2 regions of the Mesorhizobium sp. P2_H9 genome follow, and region 2 is predicted to be linked to the other one. Evidence: predicted binding sites of a transcription regulator. Region 2 holds the regulator's gene; the other holds the start of a gene.
The links. Region 2 encodes PhoB, which activates phosphate uptake and scavenging genes when phosphate is short. Its sites were predicted from a motif close to TGTCATNNANCTGTCAT; they were not measured.
Positions count from the first base shown of each region.

Region 1 (12,030 bases), on a different contig from region 2:
GTCACCCTGACAGGCGCCGCCTTGTTGGCCATGGCGGTCTTGCTCATTGGCTTCGCGGCTTTCGCCGCGGATCTGCCCGCCCTAACCGGCCGCGTCGTCGACAATGCCGGCATCATCGATGCCGGCACCAAGGCGGCGCTGACCCAGAAGCTTGCCGACTTCGAGACCAAAGGCTCCGACCAAATCGTCGTGGCGACGATATCCAGTCTCGACGGCGAGGAGATCGAACCCTACGCCAACCGGCTGTTTCGCTTCTGGAAACTCGGCCAGGCAAAGGAAAACAACGGTGTCCTGCTGCTGGTCGCGCCGAACGACCGCAAGATGCGCATCGAGGTCGGTTATGGCCTGGAAGGCACGCTGACCGACCTGCACACCAAGCTGATCATCGAAAACGACATGGTGCCGGCCTTCCGCGCCGGCGATTTCTCGGGCGGTATCAGCAAAGCCGTCGACGACATGGTGATGGTGCTGGAAGGCAATCCGGAGGAGCTGGAGGCACGCGGCGAGCGCAACCAGCAGCCGCCCATCAACACCGACGATCTGTTCTTCGCCGTCTTCATCAGCATCTGGGCGATCATCTTCTTCGGCAGCATGGCGGCCTCCATTCTGCCGCCGATTTTTGGCCAGAAGCTGGGGCCTGGCCGCTATCGCTGGCTGGGCATGACTTTCGAGCCACACAAGCGATCGTCCAGCGGCGGCTGGTCTTCGGGCGGCGGCGGATGGTCGTCGGGCTCAAGCGGTGGTGGTTTTTCGGGGGGTGGGGGTTCGTCCGGTGGCGGCGGCTCCTCGGGGAGCTGGTAGGGCATGACAGCTGGACCCTTCAATCGGCCAGTATCCGACCGCTTCGCAGCGATCATCGGCATCGCCTTGTTGGCCATGGTCGCAATGCTGTTTTCGGCCTTTGCCGCCGACCTGCCTGCTCTCACCGGTCGTGTCGTCGACAATGCCAACATCATCGATGCCGCGACCGAGGCGGCGCTGACGCAGAAGCTCGCCGATTTCGAGAAAAAGGGTTCCGACCAGATCGTCGTGGCGACGATATCCAGCCTCGATGGCGAAGAGATCGAACCCTACGCCAACCGGCTGTTCCGTTTCTGGAAGCTCGGCCAGGGCGGCGAAAACAATGGCGTGCTTCTGCTGGTGGCCAAGAACGACCGCAAGATGCGCATCGAGGTCGGCTATGGCCTGGAAGGCACGCTGACCGACCTGCATACCAAGCTGATCATCGAAAACGACATGGTGCCGGCCTTCCGTGCCGGCGATTTTTCCGGCGGCATCAGCAAGGCCGTCGACGACATGGTCATGGTGCTGGAAGGCAATCCGGAGGAGCTGGAAGCGCGCGGCAAGCGCAACCCGGCCGACGGCAGCACGCCGCTCGATCCCATCGTCACGGTGTTCCTGATCCTGTGGGCGACGATGTTCTTCGGCGGGTTAGCGATGGCGTTCCTGCCGCCAATTTTCGGCACCAAGCTGTCGCCGGGCGTGTACAAATGGCTGGGCATGACGTTTCGTTACGGCCACGGGCCGAGCGGGTCGTCCTCGGGCAGCAGATGGACATCGGGTTCGTCGTCAGGCAGCGGCTGGTCGTCGGGCAGTGGATGGTCATCAGGAAGTTCGGGCAGCAGCTGGTCGTCAGGCTCGAGCAGTGGCGGCGGGTTTTCAGGCGGCGGCGGTTCGTCCGGCGGCGGTGGTTCTTCAGGGAGCTGGTGAGACAGATCATGGCAACACGACCGATCAGCCCGCAAGATCATGAGCGCATCGCCACCGCGATCCGCGTCGCCGAATCAAAAACCGACGGTGAGATCTACTGCGTCGTGGCACGTGCCAGCGACGGCTATTTCTTCCCGGCCGCCTTCATGGCGACGCTGGGCATGCTCATCGTCAGCCTTGCAGTCGGCTACGGGCTGGAAGCCTGGTGGCTGTCGATCCGTGTGCCGCATTTCGTCATCGCCCAGCTTCTTGCATTGGCCTCGGTGCTTGCGTTGCTGTGGGCGCTGCCCGGCTTGCGCATTCATCTGGTGCCGAGGCGGCTGCGCTACCAGGCGGCGCATACCAATGCGGTCAAGCAGTTCCTGGCGCGCAACGTCCACCGTACCACGGCGCGCACCGGCGTGCTGGTATTCGTCTCGATCGCCGAGCGGTATGCGGAGGTGGTTGCCGACAGCGGCATCAATGCCAAAGTCGGCCAGGATGTCTGGGACGGTGTCATCCGCGACCTGACCGCGCATGCCGGCGACGATCGCCTAGCCGACGGTTTCGTCAAGGCGATCGAATCGGTCGGTATCGTGTTGGCCGAGCATTTTCCGGTTTCGGCTGCCGATGCCAACGAGCTGGACGATCACCTGGTCGAAATCTGAGTCGTTTTCAAGCGTGGCCTAATAGGGTCGATCGCCTGTGCGAAAGCGCGCGAGCCGGCTTAGCAGACTCTTGCAAATGGCCGATGCGGGTTTATGGTTAACAAATCATGAATACGCTGAGCATCGATATCAGGAAAGCCGAGCCGCGCGACGCTGGCGCCATCGCCGACGTACACCAGCAGGCCTGGAACGGCGCTTATTCCGGCATCATTCCGCACCGTACGCTGACGTCGATGATCAACCGCCGTGGCGCCGACTGGTGGGCGAACGCCATTCGCCGCGCCGCCACCGTGCTGGTCGTCGAAATCGGCGGCAAGATTGCCGGCTACGCCACGATCGGCAAGAACCGCGCCCGCGAACTCAGGCAGCAGGGCGAGATTTACGAGCTTTATATGCGCCCTGAGTATCAGGGCATCGGGCTCGGTAGCCGGCTTTTCAAGGCGGCCCGCGCGCGGCTCGCCGACCACGGGCTGAAAGGCATGGTGGTGTGGGCGCTGGAAGACAACCAGAACGCGCTCGACTTCTATGCCGGCGCCGGCGGCCGTGATGTCGCCGAAGGGGTCGAGATCTTCGAGCAGAAGGCGCTTAAGAAGGTCGCCTTCGTCTGGGAATAATCCCCGGCTTTCCTGCCACTTCCGACTTGCGATCGTGCCCAGCACCATTCGCCGCATTGCGCCGCGCGGCAGCGCCCGCTATCGATCTCCCATCAAAAGAGGGACAAAGCCATGCGCATTGAAGCCATCGCCATCGGAAAGAATCCGCCGGAAGACATCAACGTCATTATCGAAGTGCCGATCGGCGGCGAGCCGATCAAGTACGAGATGGACAAGGAAGCCGGCACGCTGTTCGTCGACCGCTTCCTGCACACCTCGATGCGCTATCCCGGTAATTACGGCTTCGTGCCGCACACGCTGTCGGGCGACGGCGACCCGATCGACGTTCTGGTCTGCAACACGCGCGCGCTGGTGCCGGGCTGCGTCATCAATGTGCGGCCGATCGGCGTGCTGGTGATGGAAGACAATGCCGGCCAGGACGAGAAGGTCATCGCGGTGCCTTCGCCCAAGCTGACGCTGCGCTACGAAAACGTCACCGAATACACGCAGCTGCCTGACATCACCCGCCAGCAGGTGCAGCACTTCTTCGAGCACTACAAGGATCTCGAGCCCGGCAAATGGGTCAAGATCGAAGGCTGGCACGATTCCAAATATGCCAAGAAGATGATCGTCGACGCGATCGCGCGGGCCAAGGCGGCTAAGTAGGCGACGCTGGCCTCTGCTGACCCTTCGCCTTGCACTGCCTAGGTGGGTATGGCGAAGCCCCTTAGCTTCGTCATACTAGGGCGCAGCTGCCGCGAAGCGGCGTCGCGGAGAACCTAGTATCCATGCCGTGACACTGGCCGAAGGGCACGGCGGAACAGAATTCTGCACCGTTGCGGTGAAGTTGAGGTCGCGCCATGGATCCTCGGGTCAAGCCCGAGGATGACGAAGTTCCGGGTGCCTCCGCTAATCTTCAGCGTTCCTAATTATCCACCCTACCAAAGGCCGGCACGTTGCCGATGACGGTGTGCTTGTCCTTGCCGCAGGCGAAGGTCTTCGCCTTTTCGTCGGCCAGCTTGCGCGCCTGGTCGTTGGCGGCGGGATTGCCGGTGGCCAGCACCAGGCCGACCGTACAGCCGTCGCGCGCGTCGATCTGGGCGACCTTGGCGACGAGCAGCACTTCGGTCGGCTTGTTCTCGTCCTCGGGATTGCTGATCGAGCGACGGTGGATGGTGGCGAAGGGCACGGCAACATCGCCCTTGGTCTCGATGCGCCACTCGACCTTGGCCCCGGACGAGTTGAAGCCGGAAAAACTCTCCCAGACCGTCGTCATGTCGCCGCCGGGCGGGAAACCATAAAAAAGCGATTCACGGGCGTCGTCATAGGCGACCAGCACGGGATAGCCGCGATAGCCCGAACAGGCGAGCTCGGCCCAGTCGCCGTCGCCTTCCTCGGCCTGCGCATAGGTGACGCAATCCTTCTTCCAGTCGAGGTCGGTGTAGGCGCTGGAAATGCCATCGGCATGTGCTGCCTGGCAGAGGCCGGCGAGGGCAAATGAAACAAGCAACAGGGCTCGCATGCAGACGTCTCCCGTGGAGTTCGTTCCAGCCTATCGCCAAATTTGCGACCGGCCTAGCGCTCCATTCGCAGGGTCGGCGCCGCCCCTCATTGCCCTGCCGGGCATTTCTCCCCGTAAACGGGGAGAAATAGGCCGGCCGCAACGCCGGTGCCCTTCTTGCAACGCTGGCGATTGGCGAAATCGACGGTTACGGGGAGAGGATGCCGGCAGGCAGTTGAGGGGCGGCGCCGACGCCCGAAAGCCCTTATTTCCTCAAGCTTGCCCCGATCAATAGATCGGCATTTCGCACCACCGACTGCGCCGGGCCGCCGAGCCCGAACAGCTGGCCGCTGATATAGGCGCCTTCGATCAGAAGCAGCAGCCCGTCGCCGAGCGTGTCGGCATCGTCGGCGCCCATCGCGGTCGCCATGGCGCGCAAGCGGCGGCGCAATTCCTGCTTGTTGGCCTCGCTCACCACGCGTGCCGGGTGGCCGTGCTCGGGATACTCCACCGCCGCGTTGGTCATGCCGCAGCCACGATAGTCGGGTCTTTGCGTGCGCTTGCCGACACGGGTCAGGAAAGCCTTGATCTGCGCGCGCGGGTCGCCGGGATGGGCGTCCACCGCCTCGTCGAAGCGGCCCCAGAATTCGAGGTCGTATTGCCTGAGATAAGAAGCGGCCAGCTCATCCTTGGACGGAAAGCTGCGGTAAAGGCTGGGCTTGGTGACGCCGGCGCGCTTGACGATTTCGTCGACGCCGATCGCCCTGATGCCGCGCCGGTAAAACAGGTCGTACGCCACGTCGAGGATCTTCTTGGCAGCCTTCGGCGGAGACGATGCATGATCGTCGCTGACGGTCAGTTCAATATTTCTGTCCGTTGGCATGGCATGACTCGATTGACGTGTTACCGATCGGTACGTATACATCTCCTCACCCTGCAACGTACCGGTCAGTAACATGATAGCTCAATCCCGTCCCTTTGGCCAGCGCTACGCCTTCGTCGTGGTCGGCGTCATCTTCCTCTGCCTGCTGATCGCGGCGGGGCTTCGTTCGGCGCCAGCCGTCATGATGCTGCCGCTGGAAGAGAGTTTTGGCTGGCGTCGCGATGTGGTTTCGCTGGCCGCTGCCGTCGGCATTTTCCTCTACGGTATGACCGGGCCATTTGCCGCGGCACTGATGGAGCGGATCGGCTTGCGCCGCACGCTGCTTGCCTCGCTCATGGTGATGTCGGCCTCGACCGCGCTCAGCCTGCTGATGACCAAGCCATGGCATCTGCTCATCACCTGGGGCGTCTTCTCAGGCATCGGTTCCGGCGCGGTCGCCACGGTGCTTGGCGCCACCATCGTCAACCGCTGGTTCAAGACCAATCGCGGCCTGGTGATGGGCCTGATGTCGGCCTCCAGCGCCACCGGCCTGCTGGTGTTCCTGCCGCTGCTGGCCGCGCTCGCCCAGTCGGGCGGCTGGAAGCCGGTCGCCATCGCGATCTCCGTCGCCACTGCCTGCCTGCTGCCGCTGGTCTGGCTGCTGGTGCCGGAGCGGCCGGCCTCGATCGGCATGGTGCGCTACGGCGCCGAACTCGACGACGTGCCGCCGGTGCCACCGGCATCGCAAGGCAATTTCCTGGCGCACACGCTCAACACATTGCGCCGCGCCGCTGGCACCCGCGTCTTCTGGTACCTGTTTGCCACCTTCTTCATCTGCGGCTTCACCACCAACGGATTGGTCGGCACGCATCTGATCGCGTTCTGCGGCGACATGGGCATCGGTGAGGTGCAGGCCGCCGGCCTGTTGTCGATGATGGGCATTTTCGACCTGATCGGCACGACGCTGTCGGGTTGGCTCACCGACCGTTTCGACCCGCGCAAGCTGCTCGGCGTCTACTATGGCATTCGCGGCCTGGCGCTGATCTATCTGCCCTATTCCGGCTTCTCGGCGACCAGCCTGATCATCTTCGCCGTGCTCTACGGTCTCGACTGGATCGCCACCGTGCCGCCGACGCTGCGGCTCGCCAACGAGGCATTCGGCGACCGCAGCGGGCCGATCGTGTTCGGCTGGATCGTCGCCGGCCATCAGATCGGCGCGGCCTCCGCGGCTTTCTTCGGCGGCACCATGCGCGAATTGCAGGGCAATTACGAACTGGCCTTCCTGATCGCCGGCATGACGGCCATTGCGGCGGCGTGTCTGTCGCTGCTGATCAACACGAGCAGGCCGGCTTTTGATCCGGAGCCGCTGCCGGCTTAAGGCGACTGGGTGCGGCTCTTCCTTCTCCCCTTGTGGGAGAAGGTGGCCGAGCGAAGCTCGGTCGGATGAGGGGGGCTCCAGCTTGGCACCAACCGTGATCCTTCCAACACCCCTCATCCGTCTCGGCGCGATTGCGCCGATCCACCTTCTCCCACAAGGGGAGAAGGGAAGAGGTGTTCATTGTTATCAAACCTTCATGGTTTGGAGATGTGGTTGAAACATTGAAGCTGGACGTTGGTGGCACCGTTCGAAGCCATCCAGGAGACAGCCATGAACAAGATTTCCCGCCGCGCTTTCGTCACTTCCGCCAGCGCCGTAGGCCTGGTCGGCGTCTCGGGGCTGGCAATGCCCTATTATTCGCGCGCCAACCAGCGGCCGGCCTTTACCCATGGCATCCAGTCGGGCGACGTCGACGCCACCAGCGGCATGGTGTGGACGCGCACGGACCGGCCGTCGCGCGTCATGTTCGAAGTGTCGTCGACGGAAAATTTCGCCAATGCCACCCGGCTGGCGCCGCTCGATACCTCGCCGGCCAGCGACTACACGGTGAAGCGGCTGCTGACCGACCTCGCTTCCGACCAGGACATCTTTTACCGCATGGTTGCGGCTGATCTCGCCGACATCAACGCGGTGTCCGAGCCGATCGTCGGCCGCTTCCGCACGGCGCCCGCCTCCAAGCGCGACATCAAGTTCGCCTGGTCGGGCGACACCGCCGGCCAGGGCTGGGGCATCGACGAGACCGGCATGAAGACCTACGCCACGATCGGCAAGCACACGCCCGATTTTTTCCTGCATTCCGGCGACACCATCTATGCCGACGGCGCCATGAAGGACGAGGTCGACCTGCCCGGCGGTGGCAAGTGGAAGAATGTCGTGCTCATCGACGGCAAGCGCAAGATTGCGCAGACGCTGGAGGAATACCGCGACCAGTGGAAATACAACATGATGGACAAGAACGTGTTGGGCCTCAGCGCCATCTGCCCGACCTTCTACCAGTGGGACGACCATGAGGTGCTGAACAACTGGTCGGATTCGAAGGACCTGACCGCCGACGACCGCTACTCGGAAAAGTCCATCCATGTGCTGGCGGCGCGCGCCGCGCGCGCTTTTCACGAGATGACGACGATCCGCTACGAGCCGTCCGAGCCCGGCCGCGTCTACCGCAAGATCGCCTACGGGCCGCTGCTCGACGTGTTCTTCCTCGATATGCGGTCCTATCGCGGCCCCAACGGCCCCGACATGCAGGATACAATGACGCCGGAATCGCGCATGCTGGGCGAACAGCAGACGAAATGGCTGAAGCGCGAATTGGCGAATTCGAAGGCGACCTGGAAGATCATCGCCGCCGACATGCCGCTCGGCCTCGTTGTCTGGAACGATGGCGCCAAGAAGGTTGGCGCCGAGGCAGTCAGCAATGGTGACAACGGCCTGCCGAAGGGCCGCGAGCTCGAGATCGCCGATCTGCTGCGCTACATCAAGAATGCCGGCATCAGCAACACTGTCTGGCTGACCGCCGACGTGCATTACACGGCGGCGCACTACTACAACCCCGACAAGGCGCAGTTCCAGGATTTCAATCCGTTCTGGGAATTCGTCTCGGGGCCGATCCATGCCGGCACGTTCGGCCCGAACGATTTCGACATGACCTTCGGTCCGGAGCTGAAATTCATCAAGGCGCCGACCGCCGAGCAGGGCCAGAACCTGCCGCCGTCAGCAGGATTGCAGTTCTTCGGCCTGGTCGACATTTCCGGCGCCAGCGAGCAGCTGACGGTGCGGCTGATGGATCGCGACGACAACGAGCTCTACAAGGTGACGCTCGATCCGGTGCGGTCGGCGTGAGCGGCCAAACTGCTAGTTCGGATAGCAAACCGTCGGAATGTTGGGCCAGACCGCACTGTCGCAGTTGGCGGCTTCCTGCCGCTGCTTGAAGGCAGCGGTGACCGGTCCGGTCACCATCGGGTCGACGCCATCGGGGGCGTCAGCAAAAAGCTGCTCTGCCGTCGGCGTGTCGGACGCCAGCGCCGGCTGCGTCTGTTTCAGCGTCGCGGCCGACTGTGCGGCGCCCGCGGCAAGCACAACCGCGAGGGCGGCCCATGCCAGGATCTGCCTGAATTTGATGACGTGATCGGTCATAGAGGTCGAACTACCCGGGCCCCGAAAGGTTCCCGCCTTGGTTAATGAAATCATTTCACACGCGGATGTTTAAGATTTGATGAGTATTTGGTGACGAGCCGCCTCTTTCGCAATTGCGAAAAACCCTGTATGAGCCGCGCAACCGAAAGAGGCGGCGCCTTTTGGCCTGCTGCCTGCAACGCTCCCGAGACCACAACATGAAAATTCGTAATATCGCGATCATCGCGCACGTCGACCATGGAAAAACCACCCTGGTTGATCAATTGCTCCGGCAATCCGGCTCCTTCCGCGACAATCAGCGCGTCGCCGAGCGCGCCATGGATTCCAACGACCTCGAAAAGGAACGCGGCATCACCATCCTGGCCAAGGCGACCTCGGTCGACTGGAAGGATACCCGCATCAACATCGTCGACACCCCCGGCCACGCCGATTTCGGCGGCGAGGTCGAGCGCATCCTGTCGATGGTGGATTCGGCCATCGTGCTGGTCGACGCCGCCGAAGGGCCGATGCCGCAGACCAAGTTCGTCGTCGGCAAGGCGCTCAAGGTCGGCCTCAAGCCGATCGTCGTCATCAACAAGATCGACCGCCCGGACGCCCGCCATGTCGAGGTGGTCAACGAAGTGTTCGACCTGTTTGCCGCCCTCGACGCCACCGACGACCAGCTCGACTTCCCGATTCTCTACGGTTCAGGCCGCGACGGCTGGGTCTCGGAAAACCCCGAAGGTCCCAAGGACCAAGGCCTGGCGCCGCTGTTCGATCTCGTCATCAAGCATGTGCCGGCGCCGACCGTTCATCCCGGCCCGTTCCGCATGATCGGCACCATCCTGGAAGCCAATCCGTTCCTTGGCCGCATCATCACCGGCCGCATCGAGTCCGGCACGCTGAAGTCCAACCAGCCGGTCAAGGTGCTGCACCATGACGGCACGCTGGTCGAAACCGGCCGTATCTCAAAGATTCTGGCCTTCCGCGGCCTCGAGCGCCAGCCGATCGAGGAAGCGCAGGCGGGTGATATCGTCGCCATTGCCGGCCTGTCGAAAGGCACCGTCGCCGACACGTTCTGCGACCCGGCGGTGACCGAGCCGCTGCATGCGCAGCCGATCGATCCGCCGACCGTGACCATGTCCTTCCTGGTCAACGATTCACCGCTCGCGGGCACCGAGGGCGACAAGGTGACCAGCCGCGTCATCCGCGACCGCCTGCTGCGCGAAGCCGAAGGCAATGTCGCGCTGAAGATCGAGGAATCGCCTGACAAGGATTCGTTCTTCGTCTCCGGCCGTGGCGAATTGCAGCTGGCCGTTCTGATCGAGACGATGCGCCGCGAAGGCTTTGAAATTGCCGTGTCGCGTCCACGCGTCGTCATGCAGAAGGGCGAAAACGGCGAAATGCTGGAGCCGGTCGAGGAAGTCGTCATCGACGTCGACGAGGAGCATGCCGGCATCGTCGTGCAAAAAATGTCGGAGCGCAAAGCCGAGATGGTCGAGCTGCGCCCGTCGGGCGGCAACCGCCAGCGCATCGTCTTTCATGCGCCGACGCGTGGCCTGATCGGCTACCAGTCGGAACTGTTGACCGACACGCGCGGCACCGCCGTCATGAACCGGCTGTTCCATGCCTACGAACCCTACAAGGGCGAATTGCCTGGCCGTACCAACGGCGTGCTGATCTCCAACGAGCAGGGCGAGGCGGTGGCCTACGCCATGTGGAACCTGGAAGACCGCGGCCCGATGGTCATCGATCCGGGCGTCAAGGTTTATCAGGGCATGATCATCGGCATCCACTCCAGAGACAACGACCTCGAGGTCAACGTGCTGAAGGGCAAAAAACTGACCAACATCCGTGCCGCCGGCAAGGACGAGGCAGTGAAGCTGACGCCGCCGATCCGCATGACTCTGGAGAAGGCTTTGGCCTGGATCCAGGACGACGAGCTGGTCGAGGTGACGCCGAAGACCATCCGCCTTCGCAAGCTCTATCTCGACCCGAACGAGCGCAAGCGCTTCGAGAAGTCGGCGAAAGTGGCCGGCGCGGCGTAAGTTTTTCACTTCATTGACGGATTGCCGGGAGGGAGCACAAATGTGCTCCCTCCCTTATTTTATCCGCTGGCAGCTGAGATGATGGCTGCACGATCTGGCTCGCCGGTCAGATCGATCCGGATCGCCGTTCCTGTTCGAGCCGGCTTTCGCAGGGCTTTGCCCCCTTCCGGGTTTACGACCAGCAATCGCTTTTCTTCCAGCGCCTGAAGCCTCGATCGCGAGATACCGAGTTCGCCGGCGAGCAGCCGGTCGAGCCGCAGCGAGATCGGCATTTCAAGCCCGAGCTGGAGCTCGAGAACGGTCGTGTCTTCCCCGAAATCGCCGAGTATCTGCTTTTGTACGGCGACTTCGGGAAAATCCTCGACGCGTCCGACCCGGTTTCGCAGCGCCACTATGTCGAAGGCATGGCGACGCGCCAGCAGCGGATCGTTGCTTTCCAGCGCCTGCAGCAATGCCGGCTCGATATCGCGGCGGTTGCAGCGCTCGAGAATGCCAAAATTCCAGGAATTGTCGCAGTCGATGCAGCGGTAGATCAGCCACACGCCAATGCGTTTGCCATTGGCGTTGACGCGAAATTTCGAGCTGCAGCGATAGGCCTTCACAGTGCCGCAGCGATTGCAGTTGATGAGAGGTTGAGGTGCTGTTTTGGACGCGATCGTCCAGCGTATAGCGAGATGTTGAGACAAGCCGAAAAACCTTCCAGTGTGGAAGTCCTTCAGACCGGCAATGTCGAGATGCCCATGCGGGCACGGCGTGGCGAGAGCTAGCTATGGTAGGAGTCAGGTGTCACGGGCGGAGCCACGCGACAGCGGTTCAGCAGTGCCAAACCGGTCTCGAACCGCCGCCTGAGGAACACATTAAAATGAAGCAGACACCGCTCATGCGGCGCCTGCCAAGTGTGAGCAGGGGAGTTGGCGAGACCGGCGGTTACTGGGGCAAGGTGAAGCTCGAAATTGTTTCGCGGCGGCATTTCTAGCGGCGTGAAGCCGGGCCGGCAAGGGACTCTGCCGCCTTGGGTTCCTCTCCCCCGCTTTGCGGGGGCGAGGAACCCAAGCCTTGGTAGATCGGTGCAAATGGTCCGTATCGAGTTGCCTTTGCCAGAGCCGCAGCTGTCGAGTATTTGTGGTTGATCGAGCCCTGACGCAGAGACCCCCACCATGCACCTCACCTCGCTCCTGA
Region 1 is NZ_JBFUFX010000006.1:221,251-233,280, forward strand. Features, by position in the region: gene AC1DXN_RS13420 (TPM domain-containing protein) at 31-801, shown strand; gene AC1DXN_RS13425 (TPM domain-containing protein) at 805-1,710, shown strand; gene AC1DXN_RS13430 (TPM domain-containing protein) at 1,719-2,357, shown strand; gene AC1DXN_RS13435 (N-acetyltransferase family protein) at 2,465-2,971, shown strand; gene ppa (inorganic diphosphatase) at 3,083-3,616, shown strand; gene AC1DXN_RS13445 (hypothetical protein) at 3,876-4,472, opposite strand; gene AC1DXN_RS13450 (TetR/AcrR family transcriptional regulator) at 4,717-5,334, opposite strand; gene AC1DXN_RS13455 (MFS transporter) at 5,408-6,691, shown strand; gene AC1DXN_RS13460 (alkaline phosphatase D family protein) at 6,962-8,530, shown strand; gene AC1DXN_RS13465 (hypothetical protein) at 8,543-8,824, opposite strand; gene typA (translational GTPase TypA) at 9,022-10,851, shown strand; gene AC1DXN_RS13475 (DUF1062 domain-containing protein) at 10,911-11,537, opposite strand; gene AC1DXN_RS13480 (LysE family translocator) at 12,009-12,030, shown strand, end outside.
Region 1: a site for PhoB is predicted at 6,873-6,889, ahead of AC1DXN_RS13460 (alkaline phosphatase D family protein). Genes of this name have one in related genera too.

Region 2 (12,030 bases):
GTCACCGGCCGCGTCCGCGAGATCGAGGAGCCCGTTACCCACCGCGACGGTACGCTCAGGCAATTGATGACGCGCAAGAGCCAGCTGGTGGCGCTCGACGGGTCGGTGCACCTGGTCGGCTCCAGCACCGATATCACTGAGGTCAAGGCGCGCGAACACGCGCTGCAGGAGAGCATGCGCGAGAACGAGGTGTTCCGCAGCCTCATCGACAATGTGCCGGTGTCGATCTACGCCAAGCGCTCCGACCTCAGGCAGTTCTACGTCAACAAGGGCTGGTGCGACCTCACCGGTCTCACCAGGGAAGATGCGATCGGCAAGACCGACATCGAGATTTTCGGGCAGGACGGCGAAGCTTTCGTCAATGGCGATCTTGCCGTGCTGCGCACCGGCGAGACGCAGGAGGTCGAGGAGACGGTGACGCTTGCCGACGGCAGCGTGCGCCACCAATTCGCACGCAAGGGCGCGATGATCGCGTCCGACGGCTCGCTCTATCTGATCGGATCGACCACCGACATCACCGAACTGAAGCTGCGCGAGGCCGAATTGCGGGAGGCACGGCAGCGCGCCGTGCTTGCCGACCGCGCCAAGTCGGAATTCCTGGCCAATATGAGCCACGAGATCCGCACGCCGATGAACGGCGTGCTCGGCATGGCCGAACTTCTGGCCAAATCCGATCTCGATCCGAAGCAGAAGACGTTCACCGACATCATCGTCAAGTCGGGCAACGCGCTTTTGACGATCATCAACGACATCCTCGACTTCTCCAAGATCGACGCCGGCCAGCTGGTGCTCGACCCGGCGCCCTTCAACCTCCCCGAGGCGATCGAGGATGTGGCGACGCTGGTGTCGACGCGCGCCAAGGAGAAGGACCTCGAGCTCATCGTGCGCATCGAGCCCGGCCTGGAGAGCCTGTTCATCGGCGATGTCGGCCGCATCAGGCAGATCGTCACCAATCTGGTCGGCAATGCGGTGAAATTCACCGACGAAGGCCATGTGCTGGTCGACGTGACCGGTCAGAAGGTGCCGACGGGAACAAAGCTCACCATCTCGGTCACCGATACCGGCATCGGCATTCCGCCTGAGAAACTGAAACTCGTCTTCGAAAAATTCAGCCAGGTCGATACCTCGTCGACCAGACGCCACGAAGGCACCGGGCTCGGGCTCGCCATCACCTCGCGCCTGGTCGAGCTGATGGGCGGCGAGATCGGCGTGGAAAGCGACGAAGGCAAGGGCTCGACCTTCTGGTTCACCGTGACATTGCCCAGGGCCGGGCAACAGAGCGGGCAGCGGATCATGCCGGTCGACGTGACCGGCGCACGGGTGCTGATCGTCGACGACAATGCCGTCAACCGGTCGATTCTGAGCGAGCAGATGGCGTCATGGACGTTCGATGCGTGCGCGGCGGAAAGCGGCGCCGAGGGGTTGAAGGTGCTCGTTGCCGCCGCTGCCTATGGGGTGCCGGTCGACTGCGTCGTGCTCGACTACCAGATGCCGGGAATGAGCGGCGCCGAAATGGCGCGGATCGTGCGCAACACCGCCGGCCTCGCCGATACGCCGATCATCATGCTGACATCGGTCGACCAATCGCTCGCCAACACCAGCTATCGCGATCTCGGCATCGATGCGCAGCTGATCAAGCCGGCGCGGTCCTCGGTGCTTTTGGAAACGCTGGTCGCGACAATCCAGCGTCACCACCACCACACGACGGACGGTCGCGTGCTGCCGGCAGCACGCAGCGGTTCGGGCGGCATTGCCGAACCAGCATCCGCAAAGCCGCCACACGCTGCTTCGGAGCGGGCCTTGCTGCAGCCACCGCCGGTTCGTGCCCGCGCCCGGGCCACCGGCGATGAACGCAGGCTCGACATACTGGTTGCCGAGGACAATGAAGTGAACCAGATGGTGTTCACCCAGATCATCGGTGAAACCGGTTACAGTTTCGAAATCGTCGGCAACGGTCGCAAGGCGCTCGACGCCTTCGGCAGGCTCAACCCGCGCATGATCCTGATGGATGTCTCGATGCCGGAGATGAGCGGGCTCGAAGCGACGGCCGCCATTCGCCGGCTGGAAGAGGAGACGGGTACGCATATCCCGATTGTCGGCGTCACAGCTCATGCGCTGAAAGGCGATCGCGAACGTTGTCTGGAAGCGGGCATGGACGACTATCTGCCCAAGCCGATCAGCCCCAGGGCCTTGCTGGAAAAGGTCGAGCGCTGGGTCAACGCCGGCGGGGAGGTCCTGCGCAGCGCAGGATAGGCGCGCCGTCGCAGCTGCTTTCGCAAGGAGCGGAGAAAGATCGCCGAAGATTCGGCGCCGCCCTTGCGCGAAACACTATGGTGCGATCGCACCATACCAAAACAAGCCCGCAGCCGGGACAATGGTCGCATGGAAATCCGCTCCGGTTACGGGCGGGAGCAAGCGACCGCCGGCAAGAAACAGCGTCAATTCTACCCCAACGGACCCTGTTTTCGGTGATGGCTCGGCCAAGACACACTCTGGCCACAGGCAACGCGCTCCCGCCCGGATTTTCTTTCTCGGCGCCTGTCACCGAGGAACAAGCCGCCCGCAATCGCGCAAGTCCCTGATTCCGGCAGCAAACCGCGGCCATATTGCCAAGGCTGGCCGGCCGCCACTTTCGGCACGTCCGTTCGACGTTACCGGGCTGACACGAAACTGTCATGCGACTGTAATAATCGGGGGCTATTGGCCTCAGCGGGCGCCGACAGACACTGGCGCCGAGAGACCATCTTCCGAACAGGAGCAGGCCACATGAAGAAATTCCTCCTCACGGCGTCGGCCGCGGCGCTTGCGCTGGCCGCGTCGTCCGGCTTCGCCGCCGCGCGCGACCAGATCCAGGTCGCCGGGTCGTCGACCGTGCTACCCTATGCCAAGATTGTCGCCGAGCAGTTCGGCGAAACCTTTACCAACTTCAAGACCCCGGTGGTCGAGTCCGGCGGCAGCGGCGCCGGCATCAAGGAATTCTGCAAGGGCGTCGGCGAAGACACGATCGATATCGCCAACTCCTCGCGCCCGATCAAGCCGGACGAGGTCAAGTCCTGCGCCGACGCCGGCGTGAAGGAAATCCAGGAAGTCCGCATCGGTTATGACGGCATCGTCTTCGCCACCGACATCAAGGGCCCGGACTGGGCGCTGGTTCCCGCCGACATCTACAAGGCGCTGGCCGCCAAGCTGGTCGTCGACGGCAAGCTGGTCGACAATCCGAACACCAAGTGGAGCCAGGTCAACCCGAAGCTGCCCGACTGGGACATCGCCGCCTACATTCCGGGTGAAAAGCACGGCACGCGTGAAGTGTTCGAGACCAAGCTTCTCGACGCCGGCTGCGACAAGGCCGCCATCAAGGCCACCGGCATCAGCGACGACAAGGAAGTCGGCAAGACCTGCATCGCCATCCGCAAGGACGGCAAGGCTATCGACATCGACGGCGACTATACCGAGACGCTCGCTCGCATCGACTCCAACAAGACCGGCGTCGGCGTGTTCGGCCTCGCCTTCTACGAAAACAACGCCGACAAGCTGAAGGTTGCGACCGTCAAGGGCATCGTGCCTTCGACCGCGACCATCGCCAGCGGCGAGTATCCAGTGTCGCGCCCGCTGTTCTTCTACGTGAAGAAGGCGCATCTCGGCGTCGTTCCCGGGCTCAAGGAATATGTCGAGTTCTTCCTTGACGACCAGATGGTCGGCCCGGAAAGCCCGCTCGCCGAATACGGCCTCGTTGCGGCTCCCGACGCAGAGCGTCAGGCCCAGCGTGACGCATTCGCCGCCGGAAAGACGATGTAATCAGCTACCGAACCAGGGCGCGGGCCAAGTCCGCGCCCTGGTTTCGTCGCCTGCCGCAATGGCGGCGGCGCTTTGAATTTTCCTTGGGGTGGGTGATGTCGTCCTTGCTCGTACTCGCCATTATCGTTGCCATAGGCCTGGTTGCGTTCTTTATCGGCCGGCAGCGTGCTTCCGCTCAGGACAATGGCACGGTGAAGCCGCATTCGCGCGCCCACTATCACGGCTGGTGGGCCTTCCTGCTCGCCGTTCTGCCCGCCCTTTTGCTGCTCGCCGTCTGGAACGTCGGCTCTTCGGTCTATCTCGACCGTCACATTCACGCCGCCTTGCCCGAGCGGACCGCCGACAGCAAGGTTGCCAGCGAGGCGCTGGACGTCAGTCTGGTAAAGAGCCTCGCCAAAGGCTTGCGCCAGCTCGACGCGAACACCGCACTGCCAGCCACTTTCGCCGAACTGCAGCCGATGCTCGCCGCCAAGGGCGTGGCGCTGGCGACCGACACGCAGGACTACATGATCCCGATCGCCGTCGAGGCGAACGCCGTGCAGAACCGGCTCGGCCTGTTTGGCGCAATTATCACCTTCGCCTTGTCGATCGCCGGCGCCTTCTATGCGCTGAGGCAGATCGCGCCGCGCGCCAGGGCGCGCAACAATGTCGAGAGGCTGATGCTGTGGGGGCTGCTTGCCGCCTCCACCATCGCCATCCTGACCACGGTCGGCATCGTGCTTTCCATGCTGTTCCAGACGATCACCTTTTTCGAAAGCGTGTCGCCGGCGAGTTTCTTCTTCGGCACGGTCTGGGATCCGCGTTTTTCCGCTGCTGGTTCGGGCGGCAGCCAGGGCCAGTTCGGCCTGATCCCGCTGCTTGCCGGCACGCTCTATATCGCGGCGGTCGCACTCGTGGTCGCGGTGCCGATCGGGCTGATGTCGGCGGTCTACATGGCCGAATATGCAACGCCCCGGCTGCGCTCTGTGGTCAAGCCGGCGCTGGAACTGCTCGCCGGCATACCGACCATCGTCTACGGCATCTTCGCGGTGGTCACGCTCGGGCCGTTCCTGCGCGATCTCTCCGCGGCGCTGACGGGCGGCTCGCCCTTCGTCCAGGGCCAGAGCATTTTCACCGCCGGGCTGGTCATGGGCGTCATGCTGATCCCGGTCGTGTCTTCGCTGTCCGATGACATCATCACGGCGGTGCCGCGCGCCATGCGCGACGGCTCGCTCGGCCTCGGCGCGACCCGCTCCGAGACAATCAAGCGCGTCATCCTGCCGGCGGCACTTCCCGGCATTGTCGGCGCCATCCTGTTGACCGCTTCGCGCGCCATCGGCGAGACGATGATCGTCGTGCTGGCGGCAGGCGTCGCCGCCAATCTCACCGTCAACCCGTTCGAGGCGATGACGACCATCACCGTCAAGATCGTCAACCAGCTGACCGGCGACCTCGAGTTCAATTCGCCGCAGACGCTGGTCGCCTTCGCGCTCGGCCTGACGCTGTTCGCGTTGACGCTGGTGATGAATATCGTCGCGCTCTACATCGTGCGCAAATACCGGGAGCAGTACGAATGACCGACATTCCCATGGACACGATGGTCCGGGCCGCCGCTCATCCGCGCCGCGACATCGGGCTGAAGGCCCGCTATGCCGCCGAACGCCGCTTCCGCATCTATGGCATGCTGGCGATTTCCGTCGGCCTCGCCTTCCTGGCCATCATCCTCGTCACCATTGTCTCGAAGGGCTACACCGCCTTCTGGCAGACGACGGTGTCACTGCCGATCTCCTTCGACGAGAAGGTGATCGATCCTTCCAACAAGCGGGCCACCGATCCGAATGTACTGATCAAGGCGAATTATCCCAAGCTTGCCGAAAACGCGCTGATCGCCAAGCTCGGCATTTCTCCCGACGACAAGCCGGCTATCAAACAGCTCAAGGGCTTCCTGTCCGAAGGCGCCCGCGTCCAGCTGCGCGACATCGTCGCCGCCGATCCGTCGGTCATCGGCACGACGCGTGACGTCAACATCCTGGCTGCCGCCAATCTCGACTCGGCCTTCAAGGGGCAGATCGACCTCGGCGTCGAGGAAGCGCGCCGCAAGGTTTCCGACCAGCAGATCGCCTGGATGAACAAGCTGAAGGCGGACGGCGTGATGGCCGAGCACTTCAACGCCGGCCTGTTCACTTACGGCGCCTCCAGCCGCCCTGAAACCTCCGGCATGGGCGTGGCGATCATCGGCTCGCTCTACATGATGGTGATCGTGCTCTTGCTGGCGCTGCCGATCGGTGTCGCCGCCTCCATCTATCTGGAGGAATTCGCCAAGAAGAACCGCTTCACCGACCTGATCGAGGTCAACATCAACAATCTGGCCGCGGTGCCGTCGATCGTCTTCGGCTTGCTCGGCCTTGCCGTCTTCATCAACTTTCTCGGCATGCCGCGCTCGGCGGCCTTCGTCGGCGGCCTGGTGCTGACGCTGATGACGCTGCCGACGATCATCATCGCGACGCGTGCGGCGCTCGCCGCCGTGCCGCCGTCGATCCGCGCAGCAGCGCTTGGTCTTGGCGCTTCCAAGATGCAGATGGTGTTCCAGCATATCCTGCCGCTAGCCGCCCCCGGCATTCTCACCGGCACCATCATCGGCCTGGCGCGCGCGCTCGGCGAAACCGCGCCGCTGCTCTTGATCGGCATGGTCGCCTTCGTCGCCGACTATCCGAAGACACCTTTCGATCCGGCGACGGCGCTGCCGGTGCAGATCTACCTGTGGGCGAACGAGGCCGAACGCGCCTTCGTCGAACGCATGTCCGGCGCCATCATCATCCTGCTGGTCTTCCTCATGGCCATCAACATCACCGCGATCGTGCTTCGGCGCCGGTTCGAGCGGCGCTGGTAGAAAAAGGCATTTTGGTATGAACATCATGACCGAACAGTCCCTTGAAAACGCTGTGGGCGATAAAATGAACGCCAAGTCGAACGAAGTGATCAAAATGCGCGGCGACAAGGTCGGCGTGTTCTACGGCGAGAAGCAGGCGTTGTTCGACGTCAATCTCGACGTGCGCCTCAATCAGGTGACGGCGCTGATCGGCCCCTCGGGTTGCGGCAAGTCCACCTTCCTGCGCTGCCTCAACCGCATGAACGACACCATCGACTCGGCGCGGGTGACCGGCAAGATCACGCTGGACGAAGAGGATATCTACGACAAGAGCATCGACGTCGTCGAGCTCAGGGCGCGCGTCGGCATGGTGTTCCAGAAGCCCAATCCGTTCCCGAAGTCGATCTACGAGAACGTCGCCTATGGCCCGCGCATCCATGGACTGGCCAAGCGCAAGGCCGATATGGATCAGATCGTCGAGTCGAGCCTGAAGAAGGCGGCGATCTGGAACGAGGTCAAGGACCGCTTGCAGGAACCCGGCACCGGCCTTTCCGGCGGCCAGCAGCAGCGTCTATGCATCGCCCGCGCCATTGCCGTGTCGCCCGAGGTGATCCTGATGGACGAGCCCTGCTCGGCGCTCGATCCGATCGCCACCGCCCGTGTCGAGGAACTGATCGACGAACTGCGCCAGAACTACACGATCGTCATCGTCACCCACTCGATGCAGCAGGCGGCGCGCGTGTCGCAGCGCACGGCGATGTTCCATCTCGGCTATCTCGTCGAGGAGGGCGCCACCGACAAGATGTTCACCAACCCCGACGACAAGCGCACCCAGGACTACATTACCGGCCGGTTCGGCTGAGCGGTTCCGGCAGCGAAGTTTCAGGCACGAGGACTAGGATCATGGGTGAACATACCGTCGCATCTTTCGATGAAGAGCTGGGGCAGATCAGCAAGCTGATCCGCGACATGGGCGATCTCGCTGGCTCGATGGTCAGCGGCTCGACCAAGGCGCTGCTTAATTCGGACAACGCCCTTGCACAGCGCGTCGTCTCCGACGACGCCATCATGGATGCGCGCCAGCGCGAGCTGGACGACCGCGCCATCACGCTGATCGCCAAGCGCCAGCCGATGGCCAACGATTTGCGCGCAGTGGTCGGCTCGATCCGCATGGCTGGCGACCTCGAACGCATCGGCGACCTGGCCAAGAACATCGCCAAGCGCGTCGGCACCGTCGGCCTCAGCGTCACGCCGCGCGACCTGTCGCATTCCATCGATGCGATGGCCCAACTGGTGCTTATCCAGGTGCAGGGAGTGGTCGAGGAATATGCCGCCGCCGATGCGGCCGCGCTCGCCAAGCTCAGGAATGACGACGAGCGCATCGACGTCAAATACACATCGGTGTTTCGCGAGCTTTTGACCTACATGATGGAAGATCCGCGCAACATCACCGCGTGCACGCACCTCCTGTTCTGCGCCAAGAACCTCGAGCGCATCGGCGACCATGTCACCAACATCGCCGAAAATGCGTATTATGTTTTGACCGGCACGCAGCTGCCCGCCAATCGTCCGAAGCAGGACGAGACGGCGATGTCCGCGCCGGCGGCATGACGACAAGGCTGACCAGTCGATGATCGCGCCACGCATCATGGTGGTGGAGGACGAGGAGCCGCTAGGCCTGCTCCTCCGCTACAATCTCGAATCCGAAGGCTACCAGGTCGAGGTGGTGACGCGCGGCGACGAAGCTGAGATCCGCCTGCAGGAAAACGTGCCCGACCTGCTGGTGCTGGACTGGATGGTTCCGGCGGTTTCCGGCATCGAGCTGTGCCGGCGTCTCAGGATGCGGCCCGAAACCGAGCGGCTGCCGATCATCATGCTGACCGCGCGTGGCGAAGAGAGCGACCGCGTGCGCGGCCTGTCGACCGGCGCCGACGACTATCTGGTCAAGCCGTTCTCGACGCCGGAATTCATGGCCAGGGTCAAGGCGCTGCTGCGCCGCGCCAAGCCGGAAGTTCTGTCCAGCGTGCTCAAGGTCGGCGACATCGTGCTCGATCGAGAATCGCACCGGGTTTATCGCAAGAAGAGCGAGATCCGGCTCGGGCCGACCGAATTCCGCCTGCTTGAGTTCATGATGCGTCATCCTGGCCGGGTGTTCTCGCGCAGCCAGTTGCTCGACAATGTCTGGGGCGAGACGATCTATATCGACGAACGCACGGTGGACGTGCATGTCGGCCGGCTGCGCAAGGCGGTCAACAATGGCCGCATGCCAGATGTCATCCGAACCATTCGGGGCGCCGGTTATGCGATCCGCGAAGACTAGGTCCCTCGGCGCGGAAGCGTTTATTGGTTGAATGCGTCCACTCCCGGACCTCACACGTCGATGATTGGCTCAGCCCGCTCATGGCTTCGTCATTCTTGGGCGAAGCAAGGAGCGTAGCGACGCGGCGCAGACCCAAGGATCCATGCCGCGACCTCAAGGCGTTGCTACTGTGCAGAATTCTGCCCCGTTGAATTCTTTGACCGATTTCACGGCATGGATCCCAGGGTCTCCGCGACGGAGCTTCGCTCCTGCTTCGCCCTGGGATGACGACGTTGGGACGGCTTCGGCCAATCTCCAAAGTCGGCGACAATCTGCGGCATCAATGATTGACGTCGTCCTCAGGCCACGTCTTTCCCGATAGCGCCAGCCCGTGCCTGCCCGCCCGGCGCGAAGATCTCCTGGTCGACGAAGCTCAGTGCCCGCATGGCGCAGCCTTCGCGGATCAGCGGCAATTCGTTCGGTTCGGTGTCGAAGGAGATCGATTTCGAGTGCTGGCCGCCGGCGGTCTGGGCGATGGCCTCGCGCAGCGCCGGTTCGATCAGGTCGAAGGCGGCGGCGCTGACGCCGACCATGGCGACCGGCGCGGGATCGATCAGCGCAAAAAGACTGCCGAGGCCGAAGCCGAGCGCTTCGCCGGCCTTGCGGTAGGCCTCGCGCTCCGGCCCGTCTTTCTCGCGTGCCGCGACGGCGAGCGCCCGCATGTCGGCGTCGCTGACATCGGCGACCGGCTCGGCGTCCTCGCCCAATTGCCTGGCGTTGCGCCAGATGGCGTAGTTGCCGGCATAGGCCTCGACGCAGCCGCGCCGCCCGCAGCGGCACAGCGCCCCGCCCGGGCGATGGATCATGTGGCCGAACTCGCCGCCCGATGAATGGGTGCCGGTGAACAGCTCGCCCTTCAGCACCAGTCCCATGCCGATGCCGTGCGACAAAAGGATGGCGATGAAATCGTCGTGGTAGCGGACCGGATCGCGCCACTGCAGCGCCACCGCCATCATGTTGCAGTCGTTTTCCATGGTGGCCGGAATGCCGAATTCGCCTTCCAGTATGTCGGCGAAGGCGATGTCGGTCTGCGGCGTGATCGGCGACCACAGCATGGCGCGGGCGTGCGAATCGGTGATGCCTTGGATGCCCATAGCAATGCGGGCAACGCTGTGGGTGTCGAGGTCGGGATCCTCGAGCCGACGCCTGACTATGGCGACACATTCGCCGATCAGTTCGTCGCGCGGCATGGTCAGCGTGTCCAGCCGGCGCTGCTCTTCGGCCACCACCTGGCCGGCATAGTCGATGACGGCGACGGAAAGGAAATTCAGCGACAGCACCACGGTCATCACCGCGGCTGCTTCCGGATTGAGCCCGAGACCGACTTGCGGCCGGCCGCGTTTCAGCGAAACCGGCTCGCTGGCCTTGCTCTCGGCCAGGATGCCTTCCTCGATCAGGTCCGACGAGATCGCCGATATGGTGGAGTGGCTGAGGCCGGTGGTCGCGGCGATCTCGGTCCGCGACGGCTGGCCGGCGCGGCGCACGGCCGAAAGCACCATCGCCCGGTTGCGGCGGCGCAAATCGTCGTGGCGGATTCCAACCGACATCTTTCTTGCTTTCCTCCCGGTCGTCCTCGCGGCCTCTCATGATATTGAAGGCAGTCGGTGACACCAGCCAAATATTGGCAGAAGCCGGCAGCCCTGTCATTATTTATTGCGAGCCTCGAAAAAAAGTCAGTGGCACGTCAAAATCCATCAGAATCGATGTTGACAGCGCTCCGACGTTGGATCAGTATTTTTTCGAGGCTCGAAAAAATAGAGCCTTTGTGCCGGCCTTCGGGCCAGTTTGGTCGCGCCGCACGCGGCGCAGGGAGGATACAATGAAAAGATTCACAGCCGCCATCCTGGCGGGTGTCGCCATGTCGCTGACGCTGGCGTCGGTCGCACAGGCGAAGGACAAGGTCATTGGCGTTTCGTGGTCGAACTTCCAGGAAGAGCGTTGGAAGACCGATGAAGCGGCGATGAAGACGGCGATCGAGGCCGCCGGCGACAAGTATATCTCCGCCGACGCGCAGTCCAATCCCGGCAAGCAGCTGACCGATGTCGAGAGCCTGATTTCGCAGGGCGCCAATGCGCTGATCATCCTTGCGCAGGATGCATCGGCCATCGGCCCGGCGGTGCAGAAGGCACTGGACGAAGGCATTCCGGTCGTCGGCTATGACCGTCTGATCGAGAACAAGGATGTCTTCTACCTGACCTTCGACAACAAGGAAGTCGGCCGCATGCAGGCCCGCGAAGTGTTCAAGGCCAAGCCGGAAGGCAACTACGTCTTCATCAAGGGCTCCGGTGCCGATCCGAACGCCGATTTCCTGTTCGCCGGCTCGATGGAAGTGCTGAAGGAAGCCATCGACGGCGGCAAGATCAAGAATGTCGGTGAGGCCTACACGGACGGCTGGCTGCCCGCCAACGCCCAGAAGAACATGGAACAGTTCCTGACCGCCAACGACAACAAGGTCGATGCGGTGGTTGCAGCCAATGACGGCACCGCCGGCGGCGTCGTCGCCGCGTTGACGGCGCAGGGCCTGGCCGGAACCGTACCGGTGTCGGGCCAGGACGGCGACCACGCCGCGCTGAACCGCATCGCACTCGGCACGCAGACCGTGTCGGTGTGGAAGGACGCGCGCGAACTCGGCAAGAACGCCGCCGAGATCGCCTCGCAGCTGGCCGACGGCAAGAAGACCGGAGACATTGCCGGCGCCAAGGACTTCACCACGCCTGGCGGCAACACCGTCAAATCGCTCTTCCTGACCCCGGTTGCCATCACCAAGGACAACCTCAACGTCGTCATCGATGCCGGCTGGATCAAGAAGGACGAAGTCTGCGCTGGCGTCACTGCTGGCAGCGTTGCAGCCTGCAACTAAAACCGGACCGCTATCGGTTCCAAATCTCGGCGCCGCGGCCCAAAAGCCGCGGCGTTTCTCAAGGGGCTTTCCGCTTCAAATGACCGCGGAAAGCAAATAGCATCCATGTTCCGGCATCCGCGCCAGACGGCAAACCGGTGGGAGGATAGCATGACCGACACGACCTCT
Region 2 is NZ_JBFUFX010000010.1:113,344-125,373, forward strand. Features, by position in the region: gene AC1DXN_RS20175 (PAS domain-containing protein) at 1-2,253, shown strand, start outside; gene AC1DXN_RS20180 (substrate-binding domain-containing protein) at 2,767-3,795, shown strand; gene pstC (phosphate ABC transporter permease subunit PstC) at 3,891-5,351, shown strand; gene pstA (phosphate ABC transporter permease PstA) at 5,348-6,664, shown strand; gene pstB (phosphate ABC transporter ATP-binding protein PstB) at 6,681-7,505, shown strand; gene phoU (phosphate signaling complex protein PhoU) at 7,547-8,254, shown strand; gene phoB (phosphate regulon transcriptional regulator PhoB) at 8,274-8,963, shown strand; gene AC1DXN_RS20210 (ROK family protein) at 9,302-10,549, opposite strand; gene xylF (D-xylose ABC transporter substrate-binding protein) at 10,822-11,862, shown strand; gene AC1DXN_RS20220 (sugar ABC transporter permease) at 12,013-12,030, shown strand, end outside.